DNA from 4 places in the Rossellomorea sp. GQ25 genome. Region 4 is predicted to be linked to each of the others. Evidence: riboswitches for the same ligand, from Rfam matches in the RefSeq annotation. Region 4 holds a riboswitch; each other region holds the start of a gene.

Region 1 (9,176 bases), on a different contig from region 4:
AGCTGTGCAGGCACTGTTTGGCGGTACGTTGACATGGGGGTTAACCGCACTGGGAGCTGCATCGGTTTTTTTCTTCACCAAAATTGAAAAGCATACATTGAATATGATGCTTGGATTTGCTGCAGGCGTCATGATAGCGGCATCGTTTTGGTCACTTCTTGCTCCTTCTATAGAGTTCAGTGAGCAAAATGGTCAGATCCCATGGCTCGCTCCTGCTATTGGTTTTTTGCTCGGTGGCCTCTTTATTAGACTGTTGGATTTTGTAGTACCTCATTTGCATCTCGGGAACTCAGCGGAAAAAGCCGAGGGACCTCCTACTAAATTTAAAAAATCAACCTTACTATTTCTTGCGATCACTCTTCATAACATTCCTGAAGGTTTAGCCATCGGTGTGGCTTTTGGGGCGGCGTCAATGGGACTTGGTGACGCAACATTGGTAGGGGCAATCGGGCTGGCAATCGGAATTGGCATACAGAACATGCCTGAAGGTGCGGCACTGTCCATTCCATTGCGCGGAGAAGGAATGTCACGTTTGAAGTCCTTCCACTATGGGCAGCTTTCAGCCATCGTAGAACCCATTGCTGCCGTAATCGGTGCAGCTGCTGTCCTATTAGTGCAGCCACTGCTTCCTTACGCGCTTGCTTTTGCTGCAGGGGCCATGATTTTCGTGGTGGTAGAAGAGCTGATCCCGGAGTCTCAATCTTCTGGAAGTACGGACTTGGCTACATTGGGACTCATGCTTGGATTTGTTGTGATGATGATTCTGGACGTATCGTTGGGTTAATAAAAGTAAGCATGCGGCTTATATCGCATGCTTTTTTCTTTTCCAAAAAACTCTCTTGTCGTAAACATTGTTGTTTTTTAACATAAGTTTTACCAAGGCTCCGTCAATTAGTGTGTGCTGGATGGTGAGGGGAACCGCTTCGCTTGCAGCTAGCGTTCGGCCGAGCCTCCTGTAGCGGAAATCAACTACTACTTTCTTCACTAAGAAAGCCACAAACTTTGAGAGAAGAGCCTTCCAAAAATAGTATAATGGTAGTGAAGGGGGCCGAAGTATGAAGATTGGTCTCGTAAGGCATTTTAAAGTAACAAGAGGATACCCTGATAAATTTGTGACATCCGTGAACTAATGAAGTGGGTAGAAGAAGTACGATGAGTCTGATGTAGAAGAGAATGAGGTTGATCTTCATGATATTGAATGGAAGAAGTGCTACGCAAGTGACTTAACCAGGGCAGAAGTAACGGCTCGAAAAGTCTATGCAGGGGATATCGTATCGTTGAAGGAACTACGTGAAATTAGACTATCTCCCTTGTTCAGTTCCAAGAGAAAGCTTCCACTGTTTTTACATTTGTTTATGATCCGGGTAGCCTGGTGGTTTAATCATCGTTCTCAGCCTGAAAGTAAGAATGAGATCCTTAAAAGAATCAACGGGATTGTCGATGCAATCATACAAGAGGGTGAAGACGTTCTCATTGTAGGCCATGGCGGGATTATGATGTTTATGAGAAAAGAGCTGATTAAACGAGGGTTTAGAGGCCCTAAGTTTAGAAGACCAGCAAACGGGAAGCTATATGTTTTTAAAGACAAAAAAGGATGATTCCTGGGAATCATCCTAAGTCATTTCTTTATAAGGTCAGTTCTTAACAATCAATAATATCTTTCCTTCATCGAGCTTTTCTTCGTACTGATCCGCTTCTTCGTGGGAAAATCCAACTTCCATCAGCTTGTTTCGGAGTTCGTCACCTTTTTTCAGAATCATGTTCCCTACTGCAGTCCCGATACCTGTTTCCTTGACACCAATCTCATTGGCGTCAGCCCGATCAGCGACTCTGTCCGTCCGGTCATCATCATGGGATAATACATAAAGATTGTGTTTGTCGATACCTTGAGAAGAAAGCTTTTTAACTTCTGTAATTAATTCCTTATCGTCATAAAATTCCTTAACAGTCGGTTTCATTTCAATCTCCTCCATCATTCAAATTGATTTGTCGTTTATCTTTTCCCACGGGTTCCTAATGGTAAACCTTTGGAGATGTGGGTATACCTATTATTAATGTGAAATCAGAGAAGGGAGATCTCAAGATATGGAAGAAGTTCATTCTTTAGAAACCATCAATGCTACACTTGCTGCAGAAAAGCTGGTGTTACTATACATATCCAGACCCAACTGTTCTGTTTGTCACGCTCTCTTGCCACAGGTGAAAGGGTTACTAGAAGAGTTTCAAGATGTTATGTCCATCCATGCCGATGCAGAAAAAATACCGGAAATAGCTGGTGAGTTCTCCATCTTCACTGTGCCGGTCGTCATCGTTTTTGTATATGGAAAAGAAATGTTCAGGAAGGCACGCTTCGTTCCAATCGAGGAATTACATAGCCAAATGACTCGTCTGGTGAAGATGTTAGACCACTAAACAAACGTTTGATTAAGATTGGAATTTGTTGATCTGACAAGGTTGAAAGGGTTAAACGGTTGTTTAATACTGTGGAAATTTAAAATCGAGAGCCGTTTTTATTTGAAGTTCTATAGCAATAAAAAAAGAGCTGCTAAAAAAAGTGGCTCTTTTGTCATGGTTCAGTGAATAGGTATATAATAGAAAGTATAGGAGTATAGTAGTTGTGAAGAAATTAAAGGGGGCTTGATGAATGATCAGATTGTCTGGAACAAAGAAAGTCATGTTACTGGGTTTAGCAATCATCCTCATAATAGTAGCCAACCGGATTTCTAGTGTACAACACCTGACAGCAAGAATCGCCACCAACCTGTATGTGAGCCTAAAGTATCAAGATCTGGATCTCGAATACCAGAACGTCGAATTTTCACCCCAGTTTGGAGATTATTCTGTAGCGTATAAGGACAAGGACGGAAAAGTCTATGGATTCATGGTTACCCCTAAGTCAATGCCCGTCATCATACTTCATGACCCTCTTAATGAGTCACCTTAAACAAGAGCGAAATCAAAGAGTGAACCTATCTATCTTTCATAATTTCATTCTTCATGTATAATAAAATATAACAACTTTATAAACGTTACCACAAGGGGAGCGAAAGCTGAGAGTGAACAATCTGTTCTGACCCTATGAACCTGTTAGTTAGTACTAGCGTAGGGATGTGGAAAATAAGCGGCATCTTGCTTATTTTGCTTTTTACATTCAGCCCCCTTATGGTTTCGTTTCATCAACCCTAGGGGGATTTTTCATGAAAAATATACGTCTTGTCATTTTACTTGAAGCCTCATTGATGGCGGCATTCGCCGTTATCCTTGATATGCTTCCGTCTATTAAGCTATCACCCAGTATCTCCATTTCGATAGCAATGGTTCCTATTTTTCTATTGTCCTATCGAAGAGGATGGAAGGCTGGGATACTGGCTGGATTTGTATGGGGGCTATTGCAGATTGCCTTGGGTGATGCTTGGATTGCAACTCCTGTGCAGATGGTAGTTGAATATTTCATCGCCTTTGCCTTTATTGGTCTTGCCGGAATCTTTTCCGGTAAGATCCAAGCCTCATTAAGAAGTAACCATCGATCTAAAGCGGTAATGTGGATAGTGGCTGCTACTTTTTTAGGCAGTCTGGCTCGATATTTTTGGCACTTTATCGCAGGCTTTGTCTTCTTCGCAGAATATGCGCCGAAAAGCATGTCGCCACTACTTTTTTCATTAGTAGCAAACGGAATCACCATGCTGGGCTCAGCTCTTCTCTGTACAATCGCTCTGCTGATCTTACTCAACACAGCGCCAAGGTTGATCAGAGTTAGGATATCTCCACAAGAAAGCAGCCGAAAGGCATCATAAAGTTATCTGGACCCGCCCCTACAAAGAGGCTGGTCTTTTTTATGTGAAAATACTCCCCAGGTCCTAGAAACATTTACTTCTACGGCTTCTGTTTGCATGTTGGCGATTTTTTTATACTTAAGATATTCGTTCATATAGGAGTGACCTTGATGGAAGAAATTATGTCAAATATAGCGGCTGAGTGGGGAATATGGGGTGTATTGCTTTCTCTATTTATTGAAGGAAGTGCTTTCCCTTTTGTAGGCACTTTTTTTATCGTAACAATGGGATTTATTTTAGAATTAACGTGGATGGAGATAGGAGTCATTTCTCTAATAGGAAGCTTTCTTTATACAGTGGGGAGCTATATTCCTTATTTTATCAGTTTAAAATTAGGTGCGAAGCTGGAGGCAAGGTTGAAACCTGAAAAACGGAAGAAGCTCAAAGAAGCTCAGGAAAAGTTCAACCGCTACGGAATCTGGAGCGTAGCAATCGCAAGCCCCCTTCACTTAGGAAATGTCATTCCCTTCATGGCAGGCATGGCAAAAATGAATCTGAAAGTGTATTCCCTCCTTACTATGCTAGGGATCGCTCCGTCTACCTTTTTTTTCTTAAGTATTGGCAAGTTTTATGAGGGTGATAAAGAAGTGATCCTGGGGGTGGTAGAAGAATATCAAATGTTGGTTCTGACAGGGTTTGTGCTGGTAACTGTTTTGTACACTCTTTTCAAAAGGAAGAGAGAGAAGGGCATAGGAGGATGATTAGTAAAGATTCGGAGTCTAGATTTTTCGACAAGTTGCTCATAATCCTTTAAAAGTGGCTCATAAATCCTGAAACCGGCTCATAAACAGCCGGAACCAGCTCATAAATCCCTCACCAGCTCACTTGGTCGGCATTCAATATTCATTTTTGGGGGAAAGGTACATTTTCCCGAAAGATTACCCACTAATTCAACCCAAAAACCCTCTACACAGATTAAATCTACGTAAAATCATCCCGTTCCTCATTGATTACACCCCTTCTTTCCTATAAACTAGACCTATTCAAAAAATAGCACGTGTGGAGAGATCGTATGGAAGCAAAAATGATAAGAAGATATGACATTATGGAGGTCAGCTTGCTGGCGGGTAAGATCATGTTGCAAAGTGGTGCAGAGACGTATCGCGTCGAGGATACGATGATGCGCATCGCCGCTTCTTATGGGATTTCAGAATCTCACAGTTATGTGACGCCTACCGGGATCATCTTCTCGATTGAAACGTCTGAACCAACGAAAACGAAGTTGATTCGAATTAACGAGCGATCGACTGATCTTGAAAAAGTAACCCTCGTGAATAGTATTTCAAGGCAAATCAGTAAGGGGCACCTCACCGTTGAGGAAGCATACAATGCCCTGGAAAAACTGGATCAATCTAATCTATCATACTCCTTTGTGATTCAAGTATTGGCCGCTTCGATTGCCAGTGGATGTTTTCTCATCATGTTCCAGGGAGTGTGGAAGGACTTCATTCCGGCACTGATCACGGGAGGAGTCGGGTTTACGAGTCTGATTTATTTTCATCGCCTCGTTCCCATCAAATTCTTTGCTGAGTTTCTTGCTTCCTTTATTATTGGAATGCTTTCCTATGGATTCGTCCAGCTTGGAGTCGGACAGGAGTTGGATAAGATTATTATTGGATCAGTGATGCCCCTGGTTCCTGGGCTCCTTATCACAAATGCCGTGCGGGATTTAATGGCAGGACATTTGGTGTCGGGTCTATCGAAGGGAGCAGAAGCTTTTTTAACGGCGTTTGCCATCGGGACGGGTATTGCCGTAGTTTTCACTTTGACGTAGGGTGACTTTGTTTAGTATTAGGAAAAAAAGATTGAGGTGAAAAGGGAATGCTCATAATCGAACAATTAGTGACCAGCTTCATCTCCGCTGCTGCATTCGGTATAATTTTCAACGCTCCAAAGCAGTCCCTTTTCAAATGTGGAATTGTTGGAATGTTAGGCTGGATCATTTACATACTAATGAGTTTAAACGACGCCGATGTGGTTCTTGCGACGTTACTTGCATCTTTTGTCGTGGCTGTAATCAGTCAGATATTTGCGAAAATGTATAGAACCCCGGTCATCATCTTCTCTGTAGCCGGCATTATACCCCTTGTACCTGGAGGACTTGCATACGATGCCATGAGAAACTTCGTTCAAAACGATTACAATGCCGCCATCAACCTGGCAGCAAAAGCCTTCATGATCTCAGGCTCCATCGCCATTGGACTTATCTTCTCAGAAGTCATCAACCAAGTCATCCGAAACGCACGACTGAACGCAAGCGCAAGAAGAATGAGATAGAGGGATGGACCTTACTTTTGTGGGGTCTATTTCTTTTTTTAAGACTCTTTTCGTAAAGATTGTTGTTTTTAACATAAGGTCTGCTTGAGCTCTGTCAATCAGTATGTGCTTATGGTGAAGGGGATTTCTTCGCTTGCAACTAGCGTTCGGCCGAGCCTCCTCAGCTTAGCCTAACGGGTTCTCGCCACGACCAAAATCCGCCGGAGTCTACCCAGTTCCCCTCACCATCTTTAAGAGATTTTTCGTGACAGATCTAGAAAGTGTCAAAAAACAATTTCTAAAAGTTTTGGTTTTTATTTATTTAAAGAAACATGCTCAGAAAGTTGATTCTCGCTGCAGGTGCTCGACTCCTGCGGGAGAAGCGGGACAGTACGAAAAGCGGAGGGGCTTTGCACAGGGGCGACAAGCATAAGTCGAGTCTGCTGAAAAGGCGCTTTTTGCCTTTTTGGCAGACTTGGCTTATGACCTCGAGCCCCTAAGCCCCGTAGTTGGACAGGTGAGACCCCGGAGGCGTGCCGAAGAGGTTCACCGCCAGCCCCGCGGAAAGCGAGCATCCTGTAGCGGAAATCAACTACTACTTTCTTCTCTAACATAGCCACAAACTTTGCGAAAAGAGCCTTTTTTAAACAGTCGATAAAATTCCAGTCCCCTCCAAAAATTACTCTTTCATACCACAACTTCCACCATATGACCCATGTAACATTTACCCCTCCAGAACGTCTAATCAACAAATAAGAAATAGAGGAGGGTCATACATGAGTAAGAAATCGTATTTGCTCATTATTGCTGGTATTGCGCTGCTGATGGCACTTGGAACGTTTGCGTATAGTCAAAGACCTGTTGTGATGGCCGAGGGGAAGATGGATGGGAATCTTCTCGTGATGGAGAATAACTCCTGGAATCTGCAATTTTCAACGGCACTAAATAAGGAAACGGTGACGCCCCAGAACATTTATGTAGAAGACACCAATGGAGAGAGGATCAATGTTTCCCTCAAGTTGAATGAAAATCGAAAGACCCTGCAAATTCAAGCACCGCCAGGAGGGTATCCTTCTGACCCCCACCATTATACACTTCATATTTCTCCGAAAGTGAAAACCAAATGGGGTTTTTCTTATGACGGAGACACAGAATTACCCTTTTCTGTAACCTCTAAACTACCCAGTATTCAATCCAAGGAAGAGCTAACGAACTATTTTAAACAAATCTTAAAGAGTAATAGGGAAGATACGGAGTTTTCTCTTTTCGGAAGAGAAGGAAATATGGAGTCCAAGTCATCGGAAGATAGTGCGGCTGGGGAGTCGTCTCAATCGGGATCCCATTTTTCTGAAACGAATAATCAGGTTCAAGGAGTTGACGAAGGGGATATAGTGAAGACCGATGGAAGCTATATTTACCAATTAACCGACCGTAGGCTGCTGATTACTAAGGCAAATCCTGTGAAGGAAATGAAAGTAGTATCTTCTACCAGCTATAAAGAAAGTATGCAGCCTCATCATCTATTTTTACAGAAAGATAAGTTGCTCGTCATCGGCAACAACTGGGGGACTGCCCATTTTCAAGAGGGTAAACAAGAATCATTTGCTTCCACTATGCCTGTAGACGGAACGACTGTTGCGCTTCTGTATGATATCTCCGATAAATCAAAACCATCTCTCCTCAGAAAGGTAGAGCTTGAAGGTCAATATTTAACGTCCAGGAAGATTGATTCCACTGTATATTTAATTTCGAATTTGTATCCAAACTACTGGATGCTTGAACAGGGGAAAAACCCTGATCTGAGACCCCGGGTGAAAGATAGTTTGACAGGTGATGAAACGACACCACTTTCAATACAAGATATTAAGTATTTTCCGCAGTCCCAGTCCCCTAACTATACCTTATTGACAGGAATGAATATGGAGGATCCCAAAGCTTCTCTAAACATTCAATCCTATCTCGGAAGCGGTGATAAAGTGTATATGTCTAAAAACAATCTTTATGTGGCTGTAGAAAAATACAATGAAGATGGTATGAACGGTTGGACCTCTTCAAATACGGAGATTTATAAATTTTCCGTCCGTGATGGGAACATTGCGTATTCTTCATCAGGGAATGTAGAAGGAAGGGCGTTAAATCAATTTTCCATGGATGAACATGATGGCCACTTTCGGATTGCAACGACGAAAGGGGAGGTATGGAACAGTGATTCACCTTCTTCCAATGCTCTCTATATTTTAGATGAAAACATGAAGAATGTTGGAGAAGTAACGGACTTAGCCCGGGGAGAACAGATCTATTCTGTCAGGTTTATGGGAAATAAGGCATATATGGTCACCTTTAAACAAGTCGATCCCCTTTTTGTCATCGATACGGCAGATCCGAAAGCTCCAAAGGTTTTAGGGGAGTTGAAGATTCCTGGTTTCAGCACCTATCTCCACCCCATTGACGAACATCACCTCATCGGGTTTGGTTTTGATACGAAAGTGGTGGATGATAACAAAGTAACCAATGAGGAACCCAGAGTTGTTAGAAACGGAATGAAGATTTCATTGTTTGATATTACAGACTTTCAGCATCCAAAGGAAACGGACACTGAAATAATAGGGGGGACGGGTACTCACTCTTATTTGTTGGAAGATCACAAAGCATTGCTTCATGAACCTTCAAGAAATCTATATGGTTTTCCCATTTCTGTTTATCATGAAAAAGAAGGAAGCCGGCATGAACTGGAGTTTGACTATCAAGGTGCCCTCCTTTATGAAATCACACCTGAAAAAGGAATTGTTTTAAAGTCTCAGCTCACAGAGGAAGAAAACAAAAACAAAGAATATTACGAACAGTGGGAAGACCAGATTCAAAGGCTCCTATATATTGATAATCAGCTTTACACAGTATCACATAAGAGAGTGACTGCTTACTCTTTAGACGATTTTAAAATAGAAAACGCGATTGATTTCCCATGATGAAAACCCTTAAGGCGCTTTGCCTTAAGGGTTTTCTATTACTTAAGACTCCCTGATGAATCATTTAGACTATCTTTTTTTGTCAGGTTTTGAAAAAAAATCTTTGGGTAGATAATTATTA
Region 2 (9,176 bases), on a different contig from region 4:
AGCCTTCAAAACGCCAAGGACCATCTGTTTCCACCATAAGTCTCTCGATTGGGTACTTCTTAACAAGCTCTTGTATTTCCTTCTCATAAAGAACATCAGGAGTAATGGAGATGGAATAGCCATTTTCCTTCATTCTTTCAATGGTCTCTACATCTCCTTTAAACCAATGAAAGTGTGCTTTTGCTATGGAGTGCTTTTCTAACAGGTCACAAACGATGGGTGCATGCTCATACACCGCATGAAGGATAATCGGTTTGTTAATCCTTTTTGATTCGATCATAAACCGTTCCAAGAGATCGATATAAGGCTCCACTTCAATTACAGGATGTTCTTTCATTTTATAATAAGGCAATCCTACTTCTCCAATCGCCACTATTTCCTGTTGATGCAGCTCAATTAATGATAGAAGCTCCTCAACTTCTCTTTCTGGAGGCAGTTCCTGCTCCGGATGGAATCCTGCAGCCGGTTTGATCCTTGCATCTCTTCTTGAGAGTTCTATATTTGTCCTGGACGATTGAAGGTGGAACGATACAGATATGAGCGCTTCTACAGAATACAGTTCAAGTTCCTGCAGAATCTTATCACGCTCATATCCTTCGTATAAATCCAAGTGAATATGTGCATCAACCAAGGATGGTTTACACATATTGAGAAAGCTCCTCAAAAATGCTCGTTTTCCATTTCAGAAACTCCTCCGTTAAGAGAATCTCTTTGTCGCGGGGACGGGGAAATGGTACTTTGAACTCCTTCTGCACCCTGGCAGGCCGAGTCGATAATACAATGATGCGGTCTGACAGGAACAGGGCTTCGTCGATATTATGAGTCACAAATAGAACGGAACTCAAATCCTCCTCCCAAATAGAAAGGAGCCATTTCTGCATGTCCAATCGTGTGAATTCATCCAGGGCAGAAAAGGGCTCATCCAGACATAAAAAAGATTGAGGACTGACAAGGGCACGAATAAACGCCACCCGCTGCTTCATCCCTCCCGATAAATCATCTGGATACGCATTCTCATACCCCTTTAAGCCCGCCCGTTCAATCATGCTCAATGCTTTATCCCTATCCCTCTTCCCATGTAACTCCTGGCCCAGCATCACATTCTCAATCACGGTTCTCCATGGCAGGAGGGACGGACTTTGCGGCATATAACTGATGGTCCCTCTTTGACCATTTATCGATTTTCCATCTAATCGTATATCTCCTGAATCGGGTGTGAATAATCCACCGATCACATGAAATAGCGTGCTTTTCCCGCTTCCGGAAGGACCAAGTATCGACACAAACTCGCCTTCTTCAACATGAATGGAAAGCTCATCTAGGATCAGCTCCCCATCAAAGTATTTAGACATATTTTGTATGGATAAAGTCGTCATGCTACCTGTCCTCCTTTCGGTTCCACTTAATCATGATTTTTTCTAATAACAAAATGAGGCCAAAGAAAACCAGGCTGAGCAGCATAATCATAAAGATGGCTACAAATACCCTGTCTGTCCTGAAGGAAGACGAGGCAAGTGTCATATAGACACCGATCCCTTTCTGGGCACCTAACCATTCTGAAATCACCGCACCCATCACACTATAGGTAGCTGAAATTTTCAACCCTGAGAAGATGGAAGGAAGTGCATGCGGCCATTCAACTTTTCGAAAAATTTGACCTTTTGTGGCTCCCGACATTTTCATGTAAAGGATGTACTCAGCGTTCGTCTGCCTGAATCCATCCAATGCCGAGACCGCTACCGGAAAAAAGCAGATCAAGGTAATGACAATGATTTTCGGCAATAGTCCAAATCCAAACCAGATAACAAGTAAAGGAGCCAAGACGATAATCGGAATATTTTGAGACAAAATCATAAGTGGATATATCGCTTCTCTTACTTTAGGAAGAAGGTGCAGACCTACTGCTGTCACGATTCCAATCGTACATCCAATTACAAATCCTCCGATCGTGAGGAGAGTTGTCGAAGCAAGATGTCCTGTAAACGTGGTCCATGAGGCGACTCCTTCCGCCCATATTTCTGAAGGTGAAGGCATTAGCCATGCCGGCACCTCAAATACTCTAATGGTGAATTCCCAAATGATGAATAAAAGGATGAGGACCAAGAAGGGTCTCCATCCTTTCGATATCCATGCTTTCATCCTTTATACTTCTCCGTTAATTGATTCATTTCAATCCCGACAGGCTGATATAATACCTTGATTTGAGAAATGACATTTGAGCTGCCCATTTCAATCATTCGTTCATTCATTTGTTCAATCACCTTAAATAAGTCAGATAGATTTCCTTCCATTGTCGTTTCTAATGGATGGACTTCATAACGGACACCTGATTTATCAATGATCCGGATGGCTTCATCCACGTATGGTATAACACTTTCACCATTTTTTGTCTTTGGAATAATTTGTATGCTCACGAGTGCGTTCCCCATTTTGTTCACCTCTTATTTTGGTAAGAATTCGTTTGTGAATGCTTTTTTACTGTCCAGTTCTTTATCTAATAAGTCGTTATCGTACATCCAGGAAGCATAGTTTTCCCAAACCTCCAGCTTCTGCTCTCCCCATCTGTCAGCGTCATCTTTGTATTTAGGAGCCAGCCATTCCTGACTCTTCATGACTAATTCTTTATCAAGATCCGGAGCTGCATCTAAAAGGATTTCACCGGCCTCTTCCGGATTATCGATTGCAAACTGATAGCCTTTTGAAGAAGCAGTTAAAAATGCTTTAACCGTTTCAGGGTCTTTTTCAATCATCTTTTCATTCGTCGTCAAGACAGGAGTGTAATAATCCAGTTTCTCAGAGTAATCCTTTACGTACATCATATTCAAATCCTCACCGCGAAGCTCTGCTTCAATACCTGTCCATCCATAGTAGATCCACGCAAAGTCAACATCCCGTTTCACGGCAGTAAAGAAATCTGTATCTCCCATGTTTACAAAATTCACTTTCTCTACATCTGCGTTTTCTTGTTTCATAATCGACGTCATGACGGCTTGTTCTACAGGTGACCCCCATCCTCCATAACTTTTCCCTTCAAAATCCTTTGGAGTCGTTATACCCTTATCCTTAGGTGAGGCAAACCCGGATGTATTATGCTGTATGACCGCAGCGATAGATACGAGTGGTACGTCCTGTACCCTTGCTTGTGTTACACTTTCCTGGTATCCTACTCCGAACTCAGCTTTACCCGAGGCAACGAGTTGATCTGCACCAGCCTCACCAGGTAAGATGATATCAACATCCAGCCCCTGCTCTTTAAAGTATCCTTTTTCTTTCGCAACGTATAAACCAGTGTGATTGGTATTCGGTGTCCAGTCCAGTACAACCGTAACCTTTTTAAGACCATCTTTCTGTTCCGATGTATTTCCTCCACCACTGCAAGCAGTTAAAAGAAATACAGAACAGATGATATAAATCCATTTTTTCATCATGATTCCTCCTCAAATCCTTGTATGTAGTTGTAACGTTTATTCTCTATTCTTCACTTAGTAGAGAGAATGAATGTATAACACCTTAGAACATTAGGACATAACAACAAAAAAGCGTCCCTAGCTTCAGCGAGGGACGCATCGTTAAACATGATTATGTAATGTTTAAGAGAATGTTTCCTACGCTGGTATCAGCCAGTTCAGGTTCAAAGGGTCAGTATCTGTCAGGATACAATCTCAACCGGCCACACCGGTCCCCCTACACTTGTACTATGAAATTAAACGTTATCTTCTTCCCTACTTTGCCACAGAAAAGGTGGATATTCAAGCATTTCCTCTTAAATAGATTTACATTTGAAAGGCCTGCTCATAAACACCGGAATTTACCAATCTGTTAATGAACGGAATGTATGTAGATACAACGTGTGAATATCCTTTTTGATTGTAAAAAAAGGTGTATTGAAGAAGAAAGATAATAACTAAGAATGGCATCAGTTCCTTTTCTTCCTGAGTTAAAGTACCATCGGACTGATAGCCCCCCATAAAGGCATGGATACATTCAAATTGCTCATCCTCCCCCTGCTTGACCTGATCTTTGAGCATCCCTGCAAGAAAGTAACAGACATCTGCTATGCGGGGTGCTTTTCGTATCCTCTCGAAATCTATGACTCCTGTCACCCTTTCTTCATTCATAAGGATATTACGCGGGTGACAGTCGCTATGTACGAGTTGATGGGTCAATTTGCTATAGGAGAAAGACCATTCATTTAGTCTGCCTAGAAACCCTTTTCCCCACCTTTCTATCATTGTAGAATCCTGTCCGCCTATCCACTCTCTCAAATGTGTTTCAACTTTCCATTCCTCTACCTCGTATTTACAGACGTATTGGTCTAGTCTGCCATGGAGTTGAGAGAGGTATGTTCCCACCTTTTTCAAAGAAGTTAAGGAATAGACTTGTACTGGTTTTCCTTCCAGAGCTTGATACAGGGAGTAGAAAACTTGATGTTGTTGTACATATGGCTGATGCGAGAATGTTAACAGTGGCTTTTCAACAGGAAGCCCGTTTTCCAGTAAAAAAGAAGTTAAGAGCTGCTCTTCTATTCGCTTCTCCACTGAAGAGTTCAATCTCTTTTTTAGATAATATGTTTTCTCCCGACTCTTCACCTTATAAACATTCGGATGATTGCCCACGGTCTCTATGCAGGAAGGCGAAACCTTCCAGTTCAATAATAGATCATGAAGAGGTTCAATCATTTTTAATTCCTTTCCAAACATAGTAATATACGTTTAGTATGACTATGAAAGAATGTCTACATACCATATGAAAAGAGGTTGCATAGATGCAAAGAATACAAATGACGGAAGACTTATCATTCTCAAGAATCATTCATGGGTTATGGAGACTTGCAGACTGGAATCAATCAAAGGAAGACACTCTTTCTTTAATCCAGCACAATATTGAAAACGGAATCACGACTTTTGATCATGCAGATATTTATGGCTCGTATACATGTGAAACGTTATTTGGTGAGGCTCTCATCCTTCAGCCATCCTTACGTGAGAAAATGGAGATTGTGACAAAATGCGGTATTGTCCTGCCTTCTGACAATCGTCCTGAACATAAAACACATCATTACAACACTAGTAAAAAGCATATTTTAGCATCAGTTGATAACTCCCTGCAGAACCTGAAAACGGATTACATCGATTTATTATTGATTCACAGACCAGATCCATTTATGAATGGAGAAGAAGTGGCAGAAGCCTTCACTCAATTGAAAGAGGAAGGAAAGGTCCGGCATTTCGGGGTATCCAACTTTAAAGTTCATCAATGGAATATGCTTCAATCCTACTTACCGTTTCCATTGATCACAAATCAAATCGAATTATCTGCATACAACTTAGAAAATTTTGAAGACGGTACGTTAAACCTTTGCCAGGAGAAGCGTGTCGCGCCGATGGCCTGGTCGCCACTCGCAGGCGGGGCGATTTTCAGAGGAGAAGATGAGAAAGCCGTTCGTCTTCAACATATATTGAAGAAGGTCCAAGAAGAAACAGGCGCAAAGGGAATTGATGAAGTTCTATATGCATGGCTTCTTAATCACCCCGTAAACATTATGCCTATCGTCGGTTCAGGTAAAAAAGAACGCATTCAACATGCAATCAACTCTCTTTCCATTACATTAAATCACGATCAATGGTTTGAAATCCTGCAAACTTCTATGGGGCGTGATGTTCCTTAAGTGTAAGGTTTACAACCAAAAAAGACGATCCTATTCATGTAAAGGATCGTCTTTTTTTATTGAGCTATATCTCCACCAACATAATATTCCAGATAAACATCTTGTAATTCATTCATTGAGAGCTCATATAGCTGCTTCCCAAAATATTTATATACGCCAATCCTTAATAATTGTTGAATATAGAAGTCTTTTTTAAATTCGGGTGTCTTTTGTTGCTGTGATTTATTTTCTTGATGTAACATGTTCATCCCTCCAGTTGTGGATATACCCCAATTAAAGAGTGGACTAAACATCCTCTTACACATTGGAAAGAATAGGAGGTAGAAAATGTACATCATTACAATGATACAGACTTCGTTCTCATTCTAAATGACAGCTGTCACGTACAAACGTGATGATGACCCTCAGTGACACTTCTCCCCTCCACTTGAATGGTAGAATGATGAATATCAAATTCCTCTTCAAGAATTTCGGATAACTTTAATAAAATCGCATCTCGATCCACTTCTTTTCCCACCACCACATGACAGCTCAGGGCTGTGAATTCCGAAGTGATACACCACACATGAAGATCATGAACTTCAATGACTCCCGTGACATCGGCCATACCTTTTTTCACTTTGTCGGTATCCATGTTCGCTGGTGAGCCTTCCATCAAGATGTGTATAGAATCCTTCGTGACCCTCCATCCGGATATCACGATAAGAATCGCCACAATAACAGATGCAATCGGATCTGCAAGGTTCCAATTAAAGAAATAGATCAAGAGTCCGGCTATGATGGCACCTACAGACCCCAGCATATCACCGAGCACATGCAGAAACGCACTGCGGACATTCAAATTATGCTCCGTATCCCCTCTCATTAAAATCCATGCGACGATCAAATTTACCACCAAACCAATAATGGCAATGATCATCATACTTGGAGAAACCACAGGTGTATCAACAAATCGACGGTAAGCCTCCCAGAAAATATAAAGGGAAACGAGAATCAGCGTGATTCCATTAATAAACGCCGCTAGTATTTCAAATCGCTTGTACCCATATGTCTTCCCTTTATCCGACGACTTCTCACCAATGTAAAAGGCTGCCAAACTAAGACCTAAAGCGGCTGCATCACTAAGCATGTGTCCTGCATCAGAAAGAAGAGCAAGACTATTCGTGAAGATTCCACCTATGACTTCCACGATCATAAAGGTAAAGATAAATAGAAAACTGATAAGTAACACTTTCTTATTCTGATTGTGTCCATGACTATGGTGGTGACCCACATCACATCCCTCACTTTCGTTCTCTGACTCTTAATAACCTGAGACCATTCAATGTTACGAGTAATGTTGCTCCCATATCGGCAAAAATCGCGATCCATAACGTAAGCCAACCTGGGATGACAAGTAATAAAGCAAGAAGCTTGATCCCAATCGCAAACGAGATATTCTGTTTGATGATGGTAAGCGTTTTTCGACTTAAGCGGATGATATATGGCAGTTTTTTAAGGTCATCGTTCATTAACGCGATATCTGCCGTTTCCAGAGCTGTATCTGTCCCTGCTCCACCCATGGCAATTCCTACATTTGAGGTTGCCAGTGCAGGGGCGTCATTAATACCATCCCCTACCATTGCGACTTTTCCATACGTGTTCATATAACGTTTGACAAAGTCTAATTTATCTTGTGGCAGCAGGCCTGCTTTGATTTCTTTGACCCCTATTCTTCTTCCGATCGACCTGGCCGTATTTTCATGATCTCCAGTCAGCATCACCGTTTGCTCAATACCCAAATGATGAAGGCTGTCGATGATTTCGCGACTTGTTTCCCGCACTTCATCTGCCACGGCAACAAGAGCTAATGGAGTATCATTGATTCCGAATACCATGACCGTTTTCCCTTCACTCTGAAGGCTTACCACTTCTGTAGAAGGGGTATTAGCAAAAAGGCTCTCCGCTCCAATGAAGTATCTATCCTCACCGATTCGGCCACTGATTCCTTTTCCTGTATGGGATTGGAATTCAACCACTTCACAATCCCCATACTCAATGTTCAGCTCTTTCGCCTTTTTCAGAAAAGCGTGAGCAAGTGGATGCTGGGAGTGGAATTCCAATGCAGCCATCTTCATCCACAACTCTTCTTCCTCTGCATCACCTAGTAGGATGACATCAGTCACTTCGGGTGTTCCTTTTGTGAGAGTACCAGTTTTGTCAAAGGCGATGGCCTTTAATCTTCCTAACTCCTCTAAATGCACCCCGCCTTTTATAAGAATGCCATTTTTCGCAGCATTTCCTATAGCGGTTACGATCGCCACCGGAGTTGAAATGACCAGGGCACATGGACAACCCACCACTAAGACGGATAGTCCCTGATAGACCCATGTCGACCATTCCCCTGCAAAGAGCAGTGGTGGAATGATAGCCACAAGTAAAGCGATGGCCATAATAATCGGTGTATAATATTTAGCGAATACATCCACAAACGCTTGGGAAGGTGCCCTCTCTCCCTGTGCTTCCTCCACTAAATGGATAATCTTGGCGAGAGTCGTGTCTTCAATTCGCTTCGTTACCTTAACCTTTAAGTACCCTTCTTCGTTTAACGTGCCTGCAAATACAGCATCACCATGAAGCTTTTCCACAGGGACAGATTCTCCTGTGATCGCTGCCTGATTGACAAAAGAAGATCCCTCAACAATATCACCATCCATGGCAATCTTCTGACCGGGCTTCACGATCATCATGTCACCGACCTCAATATCCTCTGCATCAACAAGCAGCTCGGTTCCATTCCGAATGATGAGGGCTTGTGGTGGCGCAATATCCATGAGTGAACGAATCGATTCACGGGCCTTATCCATGGAGTACGACTCCAGCACTTCACTGATGGCGAATAGGAGAACGACAATGGCTCCCTCACCCCATTCCCCGATAAACGCTGCCCCAATAATGGCAATCGTCATTAAGGTCCTCATATCGAACTCTAATTTGAGTAAGTTTTTGAATCCTGTTTGAAATAACCGAAATCCCCCTACAACAATGGCTGTTGCAAATGAAAGAGTAGAGAGGATTTGATTGTTATCGATTTCTGTAAATGAAAAAGAATAAGCAAGTAGGATAAAGAAAACTGAAAAAAGTAAATGCTTATATTTCTTGTAAGTAGGTTCTTTTCCTTGCTCTTGTTTTCTCAATCCGTCTTCTGTTAAGCGAAGTCCTTCAAATGCTCCTGCTTTTTCCACCGATTCCTTCGTGGTTTCTCCGTATACTGTAATCTTGGCTGCTCCAAAGTTCACTTTTGCATCCACCACTCCGTCGAGATGCTGAACGTTCTTCTCGAACTTCGCCGCGCAACCCGCACACGTAAACCCTTCGACCCGGTAGGTTTGTTTATGGGCTGGTTTACTGGTCACGTTCCTCCACCTCCACTTGATGAGTCAACGCAATTTCAATTAACTGTTTCACATGATGATCGTCTAAGGAATAATAAACGAGCTTGCCTTTTTTTCTGAATTTGGCCAACCCC
Region 3 (9,176 bases), on a different contig from region 4:
GATACAGCAGGATTGATGATTCCCGCTGTATCACAGGTTAAACCTCCTATCGGAACACGCTCGATTAAACAATGAAGGCATGGAGTGATTCCAGGAAGAATGGTGAATGAGATGCCATAACTCCCAACACAAGCCCCATAGATCCAGGGAATGGAGTATTTTTGAGATACGTCATTGATGATCATTCTCGTATCGAAATTATCCGTTGCATCGATGATAAGATCTACGCCCCTGGCAAGTCTCGTCATCTCTTCAGGCATGGCATCGAGTATATGCCCTTCGATTTTTACAGTTGAATTAATCGCTTGGAGTCTTTTTTTTGCCGCTACAGCTTTTGGAAGTCGGTTTCTTGCATCTTCCTCGTTATACAGCTGCTGACGTTGTAAATTACTCCACTCTACATAATCACGATCCACAACCGTCAACTTCCCGACACCTGCACGCACAAGGGCTTCTGCATTGCCTGTTCCCAGTGCTCCTGCCCCGATCAGCAACACATGTTTATTTCTTATTAACTTTTGTCCCTCTGTTCCGATGGGGTGAAACAGCGTTTGTCTTGAATATCTATCTTCTATCAAACACTCATCCCCTCCATTGGGCTGCTTGCTGTTGCATAACGTTTTTTCGGAATTCTTCCCGCCTCATATCCGAATCGTCCCCCTTCAATCGCAAGCCTCATAGCGTTCGCCATCATAACGGGATCGTTAGCCGAAGAGACGGCTGTATTGAGCAATACAGCATCAGCCCCGAGTTCCATTGCAAGGGCTGCATCTGAAGGAGAACCAATTCCGGCATCCACAATGACCGGTACCTTTGTTTGCTCAATAATGAAACGGAGATTGACTGGATTGATGATTCCCTGTCCAGATCCTATCGGGGAAGCGCCGGGCATGATGGCATGGGCCCCTAACTCTTCCAATCGCCTTGCAAGAACAACATCGTCAGACGTATAAGGAAGCACTGTAAAGCCTTCTTTTATTAATTCTTCTGTTGCTTTCAGTGTTTCGACGGGATCGGGCAGCAACGTTTTATCACATCCGATCACTTCTACCTTAATCATGTCACAAAGCCCTGAAGCTCTCGCTAATTGTGCATGTCGAACCGCTTCCTGAGCACATTTAGCCCCTGCTGTATTCGGTAATAATGAATAGTTTTCAAGATTCAGTTTTTCTAAGAAATTAGGTTGACTAGGCTCAAAGATATTCATGCGCCTTACCGTGAACGTAAGAATTTCTGCACCGGAAATCTCGACAGCTCTTTTTTGAATATCAAAATCAGGATATTTTCCCGTCCCTAGTAAAAGTCTTGAATGGAATGTGTACTTTCCGATTTTCAACATTTCAACCGCCTCCTACAAATTGGACTAACTCTAAGATATCCCCATTTTTCACTTCGGTGATCTCATGCTCCTGTTTTTCAAGGATGTTTTGGTTCTGTTCAACGATAATCATTCGATTTTCCAGGTTAAAATGATGAATCAATTCCAATACTGTTGAAATGGATTCCGGCACTGTAACCATCTGTCCGTTAATTCGTAATTTCACAGTATCAACTCCTTACGTATGAATGTAGGGGATGGAATTCCTTCCCCTCTATCAGGTCTGCCATCAATACTCCTGTAATGGGAGCCAGGAGTATGCCATTACGGTAATGCCCCGTTGCAATGGAAAGTCCTTCCCATTCCTCACTTCTTCCCATAAATGGCACCCCTTGTTCTGTTTGCGGCCGTATCCCGGCCCACGCTTTTTCCCACTTGGCATCAACTAATTCTGGAAGAATGGTTGTGGCCAAATGCATAAGGTTCATTAATCCACCTATGGTAATGGTTTCATCGAAGGTATGGGGGTGCTCTGTTGCTCCGATTAACAGACGCCCACCAACTTTTGGAACAATATAGCAGCCTTCTGTGAAGATGGTCCGCTCCACCAGTTTTCCGGGTACCTTAACGGATAAGCATTCACCCTTGACTGGATAACTTCTGAACTTCATTTCTAGTCGTTCCATGAGGAATTGACTCCAAGCACCGCCCGCTACAATCGTTTCGTCTGCATAATAAACACCTTTAGACGTCCTGACTCCAGTGATTTTGTTACTCTCTTTCAAAAAATCATAGACGTCTGTATATTCACTAATTTCTGCACCCAGCATGATTGAAGCCAAACCTAAGGCTTGTGTAAGCTTTGGTGCTGAGACGTTTCCATCCTTCGGAATATATAATCCCCCTGCCACATCTTTGGAAAGATGAGGTTCATAGGTAAATAGAGTGTTGGGTGAAAGCCATTTAACTTGTTCCCCTTGTGATATCAAAGAGGCTGTTTCTACTAAATCCTGTACTTCCTCCTCCGTTCTCGCCAGTTTAATCATTCCATTTTCAACATATTCAATGTCCATTCCACTGATTTTTTTTAAATCCTTTGATAAGGAAGGATACATATCACGGCTAGCCTTCGCCAGATGATACAAAGGACCGTTCCCCTTCAATTCGGTTTGAACGCCGAGCATGCCTGCAGCTGCTTTCGATGCTTTTCCTGCCAGCCTATCTTTCTCAATCAGGAGAACTTTCTTTCCTCTTTTGGACATTTGATAAGCAATGGAGCAGCCTATCACCCCTCCACCCACAATCAAAGCGTCATACCGTTTTATCAACCTGCATCACCTCCTATGTAATTGTTTGTAATAAGATCGTGCTGCTTCTAATGGATCCTTTGAAAGCAAAATGCCTGATAATACAGCGATCCCTTTTGCTCCGGTTCCCGTAATCTCACATACACGTTGAGGTGTGACGCCCCCTATGGCAATAGTGGGAATCGGAACGGTTTGAACCACTTTTTCTAAGCTTGCTACACCTATGCCAGGCTTACCTGGCTTCGAAGAGGTAGCATAGATATTTCCATAGAGCAGGTAATCCGTTCCGTTTTCCATTGCCTGTTGTGCTTCTTCCAAGGAATGGACAGAAGCTCCTATTTGTATGGAAGGAAAAGCACTCTTCACTAAGCTGATATCCGCACTTTGATGGCCAAGCTGCACCCCTCTTACGTGCTTCATAAAGGCAATGTCTGCCCTATCATTGACACATAATTTCGTTAATGGGACTCCTGCTGCTACTAATCGATCAATAGCCACAGTCATTTCTTTCCCCGTCCACTGCTTTTCACGAAGGTGGAGCACGTCGAAGTATGGATAAATGGATTTAGAAATTTTCACTAATTCTTCCAATGATTGTTTTCCTGTTGAAATCACATGTAAATGTTTCCTCGTTTCAGTTCCCATAGCGAACATCTCCCGCAGGTAAAATGGGTAGATGGGTAGAAAAATAATAACTGAGCACAATCATGAAGAGAATGCTCCCCAAGAAATATCCATCATATTTCGAAAAGGTTACTCTGTAGTAATAGGTTCGTTGCCTACTTCCTTTAAAACCCTTTGTTTCCATGGCGACGGCAATTCTGTGAGCTCTTCTGATGCTCTGAGCAAGCAGGGGAATGGAATACGATTTCATTTTATGGAATAAGTGCTTTATTCCTTTCTGTTCTTCAACTCCCCTGACTCTCATGGCATTTCGAATCGTGAAGAATTCTTCAACCATAATGGGGATTAATCTGAATCCTGCCATAAAACTATACGCGTACTTAGGTTTTAATCTCAGTTGCTGCATGAGAGAGTAGAAAAGCTTCACCGGTCTCGTTGTAAGAGCAAATATTAGCCCTAAAATAGCGAATACGATGGTACGCAATCCAACATGGACTCCCCGATAAAAACTCTCTTCGGTAATGTGGATCAATCCAAATTTTATCCATGTTGTTTCACCTTTCCCAAATAAAATCATTGATGAAGCTGTAGAGATGAAAACAATGAAAAAGGGTAGAATCATTAAACTGACCGTTCTATATGAATACCCTGAGAACACCCATAACAGGAGAAAAAAGAGTAAGCTCAAATATAGCAACCAGTTAAGATAATGAATAAAAAGCAGGAATACAAAAAGCCCGATCAAGGTCATTAGCTTGAAGCTGGGATTGATTTGATGAAGCCAGGTTTCTCTATGCTCGAGTTCTATATTCATATTGCTTTACTACCTGCAATCCCATTATAGAAATCCTGGGTGAGACGCCCATTTTCAATTACCCATATTCTGGATGCAAAGTGAGTAATGATATTTTCATCATGTGTCACCATCAGAATGGTAGATCCTTCTTTTTGATAGTCTTGAAGCATCTCGAGTAGTGCAAACGTATTTTGGGAATCCTGGCCAAAAGTCGGTTCGTCCAATAATAGAATGTCTTTATTCCTGACAAGGGAAGCTGCGACACTTAATCTGCGTTTTTGCCCCATGGATAAATGATAAGGATGATGATGTTTGTATGGATCAAGCTTGAATCGCTTCAATAATGCATGCACCTTTTCCTCCACTCTTCCTTCATCCATTTTCTTGAGCCGATAGGTATACGCAACTTCATCAAACACACTGTGTGTCACAAACTGAAACTCGGGATTTTGAAAGACAAACGTACACTCCTCTGGAACATTCTTTCCTTTTACCTGTCTTCCATTTATTTCATATTTTCCGGTCGTTTGGATGAATTTCATGAGACTGTGAAGTAATGTTGATTTACCGGCTCCGTTCTTTCCGGTGATTGCAATCCATTCACCTTTAAGGCTGACAGCATTTTGAAGGTGAATCTTCACCTCTTTTTGTACATACCCTTTGAAGCTTTCCAGTTTTATACTCTTTTTTCCAAACGGGGCAACCTTCTCCGGAGGGTGGGAAGAAAGATAATCTTTCCACGCTTCCGGATACCACACTCCTTCTGATTTCAATGTTTCCCTGAAATTTGATAAAATGTGAGCCTTTGGACCATCCGCCACTATCCTTCCGTTAGCATCGAAAAGAATAATGCGATCAATGATCTCCAGTACGTGACTCAGCTTATGCTCAACGATAAGTAACGTTTTATCCTTACATGTCGTTTTCACTGTTTCCCATACAGATTTTGTACTCTCTTCATCCAACATGGCTGTAGGCTCATCCAGAAATAGCGTATGGGGATGGACCGCAAGTGCGGAAGCAATGGCCAATTTTTGCTTCATCCCACCCGAAAGAGTGGAGATTTTGCTATGGGTATTTCCCAGCTTTAAATTCACTTTCTTTAACAGTTCTTTAATTTTCACTGGCATTTCGTCCCTTGGAATTTGGAGGTTCTCTAAAACAAAGGCAATTTCCTCATCAACATAAGGCATACAAAATTGAGCGTCCGGATCTTGAAAGACATACCCGAAAGAATCAGGTCGTTTAATCGAGTCAGCTTTCATCGGTACATCTACCGAGTGGGGTATCACACCAGATAAGACCTGGAGGAGTGTGGATTTTCCACACCCTGATGGACCTAATAGCAATACTTTTTCCCCGTCTTCTATCGAAAGGCTTACGTCTTTAAACATCAAATTCTCTGAACCGGAAAACGTAAGGCGCAGATTCTCAACATGCATCGGCCTTCCCTCCTTTACTGATTCAATGCATCATAATCTTTTTGATCTGCACTTCTGACCAAACTGGTTACCCCCGTTTTCTCCAGAGCCCTAACCAGATAAAAGGCACCAATGCCTGCAATCACGATAGATCCTATTAATCTGGCACCAATGAAAAGTGATAAATTCCACAGAACCAAGTCTCCCATGTACCCTTTAAAGTAGTCCATCAAGATAGATCCAAGTGCTGAGCCCACAGCAGCAGTACAAATGACGATGACATCAAAACGCTTATAGCGGGTGATAAGAAAAATCAACTCTGCAAACAAACCTTGAATCAGACCGAATAGTAATACCTCAAGCCCCCATTCACTTCCCATGAGAAATTCCCCTGAAGACGCTGCAATCTCGGCCAGAAGTGCGACGCCAGGTTTCCGAATGATTAAAAATGCCACGGTTGCCGCCATGAACCACATGCCATAGATCAGTTGGTCAGCATGCAATCCAAATGGCTTTAACAAGTTGTAAACCGGTCCCCAAAGCTTATATATAATTCCAAAACCTATTGAGATGACGACCGTTACTAAAATGTCTGTCAGTTTTAATTTAGACATGTATTCTACCTTCTTTACCTAGTGATGTCTGAAACGGCCACTTCTCCAGTGTGTATGCCATTTCCCAAAATTGTAATTCATAAATGCTGCTCAAAATGAAGTTCTCTTTCATTCTTTCCTTATCCGTTTCGGTCATCGTTTCTGCCAATCCATCCAGTCGATGAATTTGTTCTTCCACTAACTCCCGAAACCATTCTCCACCATAAGCTGCAATCCACTCCTGATAAATACCTTCCTCAGGTGCACATGATTTCAAGCGCTCACCGATTTCATAATACAGCCAGTAGCATGGGAGTATGGCTGCCAGGATATCTGCGAGACCTCCATACTGTGCAGAACGATACATATGTGACGTGTAGGCATATGCAGTAGGTGCCGGTTTGAATTGCTGCTTTTCTTTTTCTGTGATCCCCAAACGATTCGAGAAATTTTCATGAAGTGAAAGCTCTGCTTCATTCGTTCCTACAGCGTGTGTTGCCATTCTGGATGTAGTATGTAAGTCTGTCGCTTTTGCTGCACCAAGTGCCTGCACCTTTGAAAAGTGGGAGAGGTAATAGGCATCCTGCAGAATGTAGTATCTGAAGTTTTCAAGGGGGAGGGTTCCATCTCCGATCCCTTTAACGAAAGGATGGTGAAAACTCGCTTCCCAAATTTCCTTCACTTCGTTTCTTAAGTACGTTGTAAATGACATAATATCTTTCTCCTTTTCCAGACGACCCGAAATGGGCAACAAAAAAAGCCACTTTCATTATGCATACCGCATACAGAAAGTGGCTTGAGATCAGCTTGATAGAATACGATTCTATGTGACCGTCAAACACCACTTCCCTACGCTGGTCTCAACCAGATCAGGTTCAAAGGGTCTTAAAGTCACACTTTAATCTCAGCCTTTTAGAAGGCACCCCTAGTGGATCGTCCTATGAAATTTTGTATTCGTTGTTATCGTACCACGATTCTTTTACTTGTCAACACCAAAAAGAAAACCTTTCATCATTTTTTCATTTGGCCTTTCCATAAAAACCTATCATAGCAAAGGATACCCCCTTTGTAATTTAAATGAAATTCCTTTTAGAATAAAGCACTTGTAAAGCAAAATTAAGTGTCTGTTACAAATCTATAAATATACAAACCATAGATTAAGTAATTACAACACTAAATAAAAGTGGGACGGACCTCCAAGTTGGAGGTCCGTCCCAACACATCATTTAAACCATCCTTTTTCTTTTGATTGAGTGATGGCTTCGATTCGATTTTTAACTTCAAGTTTGTCGAGAATGGTTGAGATATAGTTTCGGACGGTACCCGTTTTGAGGCTGAGTTCATCGGCTATCTCCTTCGTGTTTTTCCCGTCAGCAACCAGCTCCAACACTTCTTTTTCACGGTCTGTAAGGGGGTTCTCTTCACCATACACATCATCCATAAGCTCTGGTGCATAAATTCTTTTACCATCCATCACCAGGCGGATCGAGTTGGCCAGTTCTTCACTTGGACTATCCTTTAACAAATACCCTTTCACCCCGCCTTTTAATGCGCGTTGAAAATAACCGGATCTTGCGAAAGTGGTGAGAATGATCACTTTGCAATCTTTACCCTTTAATTCTTCTGCTGCTTCAAGTCCCGTTTTTTTCGGCATTTCTATATCCATGATACAAATATCCGGCTTCAGCTCGTGGACGAGGGCAATGGCTTCTTCTCCATTGTCGGCTTTCCCTACCACTTCCATATCATCCTCCAAGCTAAGTAACGAGCCTAAGGCACCTAATAGCATTCGTTGGTCTTCTGCAATAACAATTCGAATCATTCCATTCTCTCCCTGTCTGTTTGCTTGATTACTTTCGGCACTCTCATAATCAAAGTGGTCCCATTATCGGAAAAAACGTCTAAGCTTCCATTTACAAATTCTAACCGTTCTCTCATTCCGATTAAACCGCTTCCTTTAGACTGTGTGTAATCTCTCTCGATTCCCATACCATCATCCTTCACTATGATGGTCATCTCTTTATCCGACTCTTCAATGCTGAGTTCACAGTGCGACGCCTTGCTGTGTTTGACAACATTCGTAACGGCTTCTTTTAGGCACATGCTCAAGATATTTTCAAGAAAGAGTGATGCTTGGGGCAGCATGACCTCATCATCCATCACGAAATCAATTTCCGCTGCCTTTAATAGCTGTTTGATCTGGACGATTTCGTCTTTTAGTCGAATACCCCTCATTTGCGAAACCATTGTCCTTACTTCACTTAAAGCGGTTCGCGCCGTTTGCTGAACATCCTTTAATTCGCTTCGGGCCTGCTCTGGATCTTTGTTTACCAATTTTCTGGCCAGGTCACTTTTCAGGCCGATAAGAGAAAGCTTTTGACCCAATGTATCGTGTAGATCACGGGCAATCCTCTGGCGTTCTTCCTGCTTGACCAAGTCTGAAATACGTTTATTAGCATCTTCCAACTGATCTTCGAGCTGCACCTGTTTATTTCGATTATAAATATTAAACGGCAATAGAATGACGCTTATCCAAATGATTAGAATAAAAGGAAATTGAGATAGAAATAATTCATCCTGTATAACAAAATTATAATTGATCGATGCTGTCGTTAACACCAGGTGAATGATATAAAGGGTTAAAAACGCCACCCGATTTTTTATATTCCCATTATAGTAGGCAATGTAAAAAGCAAAATAGATAAAATTAAATTGAATGGTCATGGTGATGGATATCGCGATTAAAATCGATGTCCATAAATAAACCGGCCAATCCTTTGAAATAAAAGCAAATCGTAAAGAAATAAAGAACATGATGGTCAGGGAAATCCCTACAACAATTTCGATCGTAGAGGAGGACTGAAAGATAAAATAAAATGGCAGGATGCTGATGATGCTCCATATGTAAGGGGAAATTCCTGAACCTTTTTGAATATTGATTAACTTTTTCGGCATTTGCACAATAAAATTACCTCTTTTACTTTGTTTTTTTAACTATGTAACCTATAGTATGACATAAATTATACCAATTTTCATACAAACGGTTTAAGAATTTCTCCACCGTATAGACAAGAAAATCATATAAATACTCCATTAAAAAATACTAATATTTCCGAT
Region 4 (4,533 bases):
GACCGATTCACTGTCGACTAAAATCGGACTCGCGTCATCATTGACGGAGCACTTACCGAAAGTGCACGACGATTTACTATATTTGGCTGAGATGGTGTACCATCTCAATGGCTCGGTGCGGGGAATGACAGCCATCAAGGAAGAGGACTTGAATAAATTGAGCCAAATGTACGATCGTTATAGGTTGGAAGTCGAGGAACGCATCCAAACCTTTGTCCTTCCACAGGGCTGTACAGCGGCATGTACGCTTCATACTTGCCGCAGTGAAGCCAAAAAGTCCGTCCGTGCCTTACATAAAGTCAGTACTGAGATGAAAGTGGAGAACATTTTATTTAAATACGCTCATTTACTGGCAAATGTCCTGTTTGTGATGGCCGTGTATGTGAATAAATGTGAAGGGATTGAAGAAATTCCTTTTGTAAGTAAATCGTATATAGATAAAATTTAGAGAAGCGGGGAAGATGAAATATGAAAAAATCATGGTTAAATAGTCTACTGCTATCAATCATCCTGGTTGTTTTCGCAGGGTGCAGCAATGGGGAAGAAGTAACATCCACAAAGGAAGTCAAGTCTAAAAATGAGTCTTATTCTGTGACCGATGACAGGGGAGAAGAGATTAGCTTTGAGAAAGTGCCAGAAACCGTTATTTCCTTACAGCCGAGTAACACAGAGATTCTTTTTGCAATAGGAGCTGGAGATAAGGTAGTCGGGGCAACTGAATTCGACAACTATCCTGAAGAAGCGAAAGAGATTAAAAGAGTATCGGATTCCATGACGGTCAATGCGGAAGAAGTCATTGCACTAAAGCCAGATGCTGTCATTGCATATACCACTGGAGATGATGCCGGGGTGAAGCAGCTTGAAGAGGCGGGATTAAAGGTATTCGTTATTCAATCTGCCCAAACCTTTGAAGATGTTTATGGGGATATTAAACAAATTGCAACCGTAATGGGAGTAGAGAAGAAGGGGAACGAATTGGTAGATGGCATCAAGGAAGAGATTTCAGATGTGAAAGAAAAAGTAAGTACACTAAAGGAAAAAGAACAAGTATATTTTGAAATCAGTCCCTCCCCTGATATCTATACAGCAGGAGCAGAAACGTTTCAGCAAGAAATACTGGAAACGGCCGGGGTCGAGAATATCTTTGGAGACCAAAAAGGCTGGGTGAAGGTAGGAGAAGAAGAAATCATTAAACGTAATCCTAATATGATTTTAACTACAGTGGGGTACGTCGACGAGCCGACAGCTGAAATCAAGTCCCGGGAAAGCTGGAAAGATGTAAAGGCAGTGAAAAATGATCAAGTCCATTTCCTGGATTCAGATATTATGTCAAGACCGGGACCACGTATCGGTGAAGCGGTTGAGCTAACGGCTGAAACGGTGTATCCGGACTTGTTTTCTGAATAAAGTAGGATGTTAGATTGGAGAAGACAGTGATTTGTATGTGGAATCATTGTCTTTTTCATCTCAAGTTCTACAATTTTCGGACCATTATGATAAAGTAAACGTAACAACATCACGATAGGAGAAATCAACATGAGCAAACTGGAAGTCATTGTTTTGAATGAGGAAGATGCAAAAGTGGCAGAAACATCCGGAGCAGATCGACTTGAATTGGTATCTGACATACACGAGGGAGGATTAACTCCTGAATATCGTATGATAGAAAATGTATTGAAGGCTGTTTCGATTCCTGTTCAGGTTATGATTCGTTTACATAGTAAATCTTTCTCGTATGATGCCGAAGAATTGCGCGTCATGATGGACCAAGTAAGGACCATAAATGAAATGGGGGCCCCGGGCATCGTTTTTGGTGCTTTATCCAAGGAAGGGAAACTTGATTCCCATGCTTTAAAGGAAATCGTACAAACTGCGAAGGGTCAGTCAATTACTTATCACCGGGCTATCGATGTGTCTTGCGGTCCATTAGACTTATGCAAAGAATTATTCCATTCAGGATTGAACGTTGATCGAATTCTCACATCTGGAGGAAAACCTGAAGTGAGCGAGGGATTGGACGTGATTAGTACAATGAGGGAAATAGAAAAGATCGGCGGCCCAATTATCATGCCTGGATCAGGGTTAACCGTGGAGAATATAGGAGAAATACACAATAAGCTAAATGCACGGGAATATCATGTTGGATCAGGTGTTCGTAAAGACGGGAGCTATGACTTAGGAATAGACCCTGAAAAGGTAATGAAAATCAAACGGGTGATCACATCATAATTTGATTTGTTACTATACTACTATTTGAAAAAAGAATGGATTGTGGTAAAAATAGTATGTAACAACATACTATCAATATTTCTACTGGGGGAGTCCGATATATTGCTTGGACTGAGAGGAGAACGCATAAGTTCTTTGACCCTTTGAACCTGATCTGGATGATACCAGCGTAGGGAAGTAGTACGAAGCGTTTTTTTTTGTGTTTTGTGACGCTTACTACTTTTTGACATTTCGGGTTCTGATTATTCAGGACCCTTTTTTGTGTCTTCATGTCCTTTTTTTGAGAAAGAGGAATGCCCGATGCAGTAACTTCCTGGTCCTATCATAAGGAGGAGAAGTTAAGTGGCAATCGAGTTAAAATCGCAATTTACAAACAGTAAAAAAGTGTATGTAGGAGGGTCCAGGCCTGACATAAACGTTCCGATGAGAGAAATTGAACTTAGCAGAACGAATGCTTCCTTGGTCGATGAAGAGAATGAACCGGTTCGTGTATACGATACAAGCGGACCTTATACAGATGAGCATTACCAAGTCGATATTAATAAAGGGTTACCTTCCGTTCGCACAGAGTGGATCCTGGAACGTCAGGATGTCGAGGCTTACCCGGGACGTGAAATCGAACCGGAAGATAACGGCTATAAAGGAAAAGATCCTCATGCAAACGTAGAGTCGTTCCCTACAATCAGACGTACCCCAATGCGTGCAAAAACGGGTCGTAATGTGACTCAAATGCATTATGCAAAAAAAGGAATCATTACACCGGAAATGGAATTCATCGCTATCCGGGAAAATGTTGATTCTTCATTTGTAAGAGAAGAAGTAGCAAATGGCAGGGCCATCATTCCGGCTAATATTAATCATCCTGAATGTGAACCGATGATCATCGGTCGTCACTTTCATGTGAAAATAAACGCGAATATCGGGAACTCGGCCGTATCATCTTCTGTTGAAGAAGAAGTGGAGAAAATGACGTGGGCAACTCGTTGGGGTGCCGATACAATAATGGACTTATCAACAGGAAAAAACATTCATACTACAAGAGAGTGGGTGATTCGAAATTCGCCTGTCCCTGTTGGTACGGTACCGATCTATCAAGCGCTTGAAAAGGTAAACGGGATTGCCGAGAATCTTACATGGGATGTGTACAGGGATACATTGATCGAACAGGCGGAGCAGGGGGTTGATTACTTCACCATTCATGCAGGTGTATTATTGCGTTATATTCATCTAACAGCTACTCGTACAACAGGCATCGTATCCCGTGGAGGTTCAATCATGGCACAATGGTGTCTTGCCCATCATAAGGAGAACTTCCTTTACTCACACTTTGAAGATATTTGTAAGATTTTAAAAGCCTATGATATCTCCGTTTCCTTAGGTGATGGTCTAAGGCCCGGGTCAATAGCTGATGCGAATGATGAAGCGCAGTTTGCAGAGCTTGAAACATTAGGCGAGCTAACCAAAATTGCTTGGAAGCATGATGTACAGGTGATGATTGAAGGCCCTGGACATGTACCGATGCATATGATTAAAGAGAATGTGGATAAGCAAATGGAAATCTGTCATGAAGCCCCTTTTTATACATTGGGGCCATTAACGACCGATATAGCACCGGGGTATGATCACATCACTTCTGCCATAGGGGCGGCCATGATCGGCTGGTTTGGAACAGCTATGCTGTGCTATGTAACACCTAAAGAGCATCTGGGATTACCGAATAAAGATGATGTGAGAGAGGGTGTCATTGCTTATAAAATAGCAGCACATGCAGCGGATTTAGCGAAAGGGCATCCAGGGGCACAAGTTAGAGATAATGCTGTTTCTAAGGCTCGATTTGAATTTAGATGGAATGATCAATTTAATTTATCCCTGGATCCGGAGCGTGCAAGAGAGTATCATGATGAAACTCTTCCTGCTGAGGGGGCAAAAACGGCCCATTTTTGTTCAATGTGTGGACCGAAGTTTTGTTCAATGAGAATTTCACATGATATCAGGGGAATGAAGGCAACCAATCTTGATGATGCCCAAAAAGATATAGAAAGAGGACTGATAGAAAAATCGAAGGAGTTTGTCGAAAATGGATCAAACATCTATCGATAAACCTGTCTGTCATGTTCTCAAATTAAAGAAAGAAATATCCATACTAAATCAGAGAATCAATCAACTTGAAAAAGAAGTGAAGAGCATTCAGGACAATTGCAGGCATGTCTTCTATGAGACTGAAGTAACAAGGTCATGCATCAAATGTCATTATGTAGAAAGTACCTATTATTAGGAAAATACAATCTTGAGATTAAATTTCTT

The links. Region 4 has a riboswitch for thiamine pyrophosphate ahead of thiC (phosphomethylpyrimidine synthase ThiC). Riboswitches for the same ligand answer to the same signal wherever they lie in the genome.
Region 1: it holds a riboswitch for thiamine pyrophosphate, as region 4 does, so the genes downstream of both, thiT (energy-coupled thiamine transporter ThiT) here and thiC (phosphomethylpyrimidine synthase ThiC) in region 4, are expected to answer to the same signal.
Region 2: it holds a riboswitch for thiamine pyrophosphate, as region 4 does, so the genes downstream of both, AC6CIB_RS17270 (ABC transporter substrate-binding protein) here and thiC (phosphomethylpyrimidine synthase ThiC) in region 4, are expected to answer to the same signal.
Region 3: it holds a riboswitch for thiamine pyrophosphate, as region 4 does, so the genes downstream of both, tenA (thiaminase II) here and thiC (phosphomethylpyrimidine synthase ThiC) in region 4, are expected to answer to the same signal.

The regions. Positions count from the first base shown of each region.
Region 1 is NZ_JCAXEQ010000002.1:966,550-975,725, reverse strand. It holds gene AC6CIB_RS10605 (ZIP family metal transporter) at 1-784, shown strand, start outside; gene AC6CIB_RS10600 (histidine phosphatase family protein) at 1,194-1,598, shown strand; gene AC6CIB_RS10595 (YflT domain-containing protein) at 1,635-1,958, opposite strand; gene AC6CIB_RS10590 (thioredoxin family protein) at 2,086-2,412, shown strand; gene AC6CIB_RS10585 (hypothetical protein) at 2,645-2,944, shown strand; TPP riboswitch at 3,028-3,126, shown strand; gene thiT (energy-coupled thiamine transporter ThiT) at 3,198-3,794, shown strand; gene AC6CIB_RS10575 (DedA family protein) at 3,944-4,534, shown strand; gene AC6CIB_RS10570 (threonine/serine exporter family protein) at 4,846-5,607, shown strand; gene AC6CIB_RS10565 (threonine/serine exporter family protein) at 5,655-6,110, shown strand; gene AC6CIB_RS10560 (beta-propeller domain-containing protein) at 6,866-9,055, shown strand.
Region 2 is NZ_JCAXEQ010000005.1:308,999-318,174, forward strand. It holds gene AC6CIB_RS17250 (TatD family hydrolase) at 1-646, opposite strand, end outside; gene AC6CIB_RS17255 (ABC transporter ATP-binding protein) at 639-1,376, opposite strand; gene AC6CIB_RS17260 (ABC transporter permease) at 1,378-2,139, opposite strand; gene AC6CIB_RS17265 (MTH1187 family thiamine-binding protein) at 2,136-2,429, opposite strand; gene AC6CIB_RS17270 (ABC transporter substrate-binding protein) at 2,442-3,425, opposite strand; TPP riboswitch at 3,586-3,696, opposite strand; gene AC6CIB_RS17275 (phosphotransferase enzyme family protein) at 3,774-4,679, opposite strand; gene AC6CIB_RS17280 (aldo/keto reductase) at 4,766-5,668, shown strand; gene AC6CIB_RS17285 (Fur-regulated basic protein FbpA) at 5,725-5,910, opposite strand; gene AC6CIB_RS17290 (cation diffusion facilitator family transporter) at 6,048-6,941, opposite strand; gene AC6CIB_RS17295 (heavy metal translocating P-type ATPase) at 6,952-9,063, opposite strand; gene AC6CIB_RS17300 (ArsR/SmtB family transcription factor) at 9,053-9,176, opposite strand, start outside.
Region 3 is NZ_JCAXEQ010000001.1:345,712-354,887, reverse strand. It holds gene AC6CIB_RS01930 (thiazole biosynthesis adenylyltransferase ThiF) at 1-575, opposite strand, end outside; gene AC6CIB_RS01925 (thiazole synthase) at 575-1,339, opposite strand; gene thiS (sulfur carrier protein ThiS) at 1,341-1,544, opposite strand; gene thiO (glycine oxidase ThiO) at 1,549-2,646, opposite strand; gene AC6CIB_RS01910 (thiamine phosphate synthase) at 2,653-3,270, opposite strand; gene AC6CIB_RS01905 (energy-coupling factor transporter transmembrane component T family protein) at 3,260-4,063, opposite strand; gene AC6CIB_RS01900 (ABC transporter ATP-binding protein) at 4,060-5,487, opposite strand; gene AC6CIB_RS01895 (ECF transporter S component) at 5,502-6,080, opposite strand; gene tenA (thiaminase II) at 6,073-6,771, opposite strand; TPP riboswitch at 6,889-6,996, opposite strand; gene AC6CIB_RS01885 (response regulator transcription factor) at 7,282-7,881, opposite strand; gene AC6CIB_RS01880 (sensor histidine kinase) at 7,878-9,014, opposite strand; gene AC6CIB_RS01875 (hypothetical protein) at 9,163-9,176, opposite strand, start outside.
Region 4 is NZ_JCAXEQ010000009.1:7,497-12,029, forward strand. It holds gene AC6CIB_RS20815 (cobalamin adenosyltransferase family protein) at 1-448, shown strand, start outside; gene AC6CIB_RS20820 (ABC transporter substrate-binding protein) at 469-1,407, shown strand; gene AC6CIB_RS20825 (copper homeostasis protein CutC) at 1,537-2,229, shown strand; TPP riboswitch at 2,306-2,422, shown strand; gene thiC (phosphomethylpyrimidine synthase ThiC) at 2,572-4,329, shown strand; gene AC6CIB_RS20835 (hypothetical protein) at 4,307-4,504, shown strand.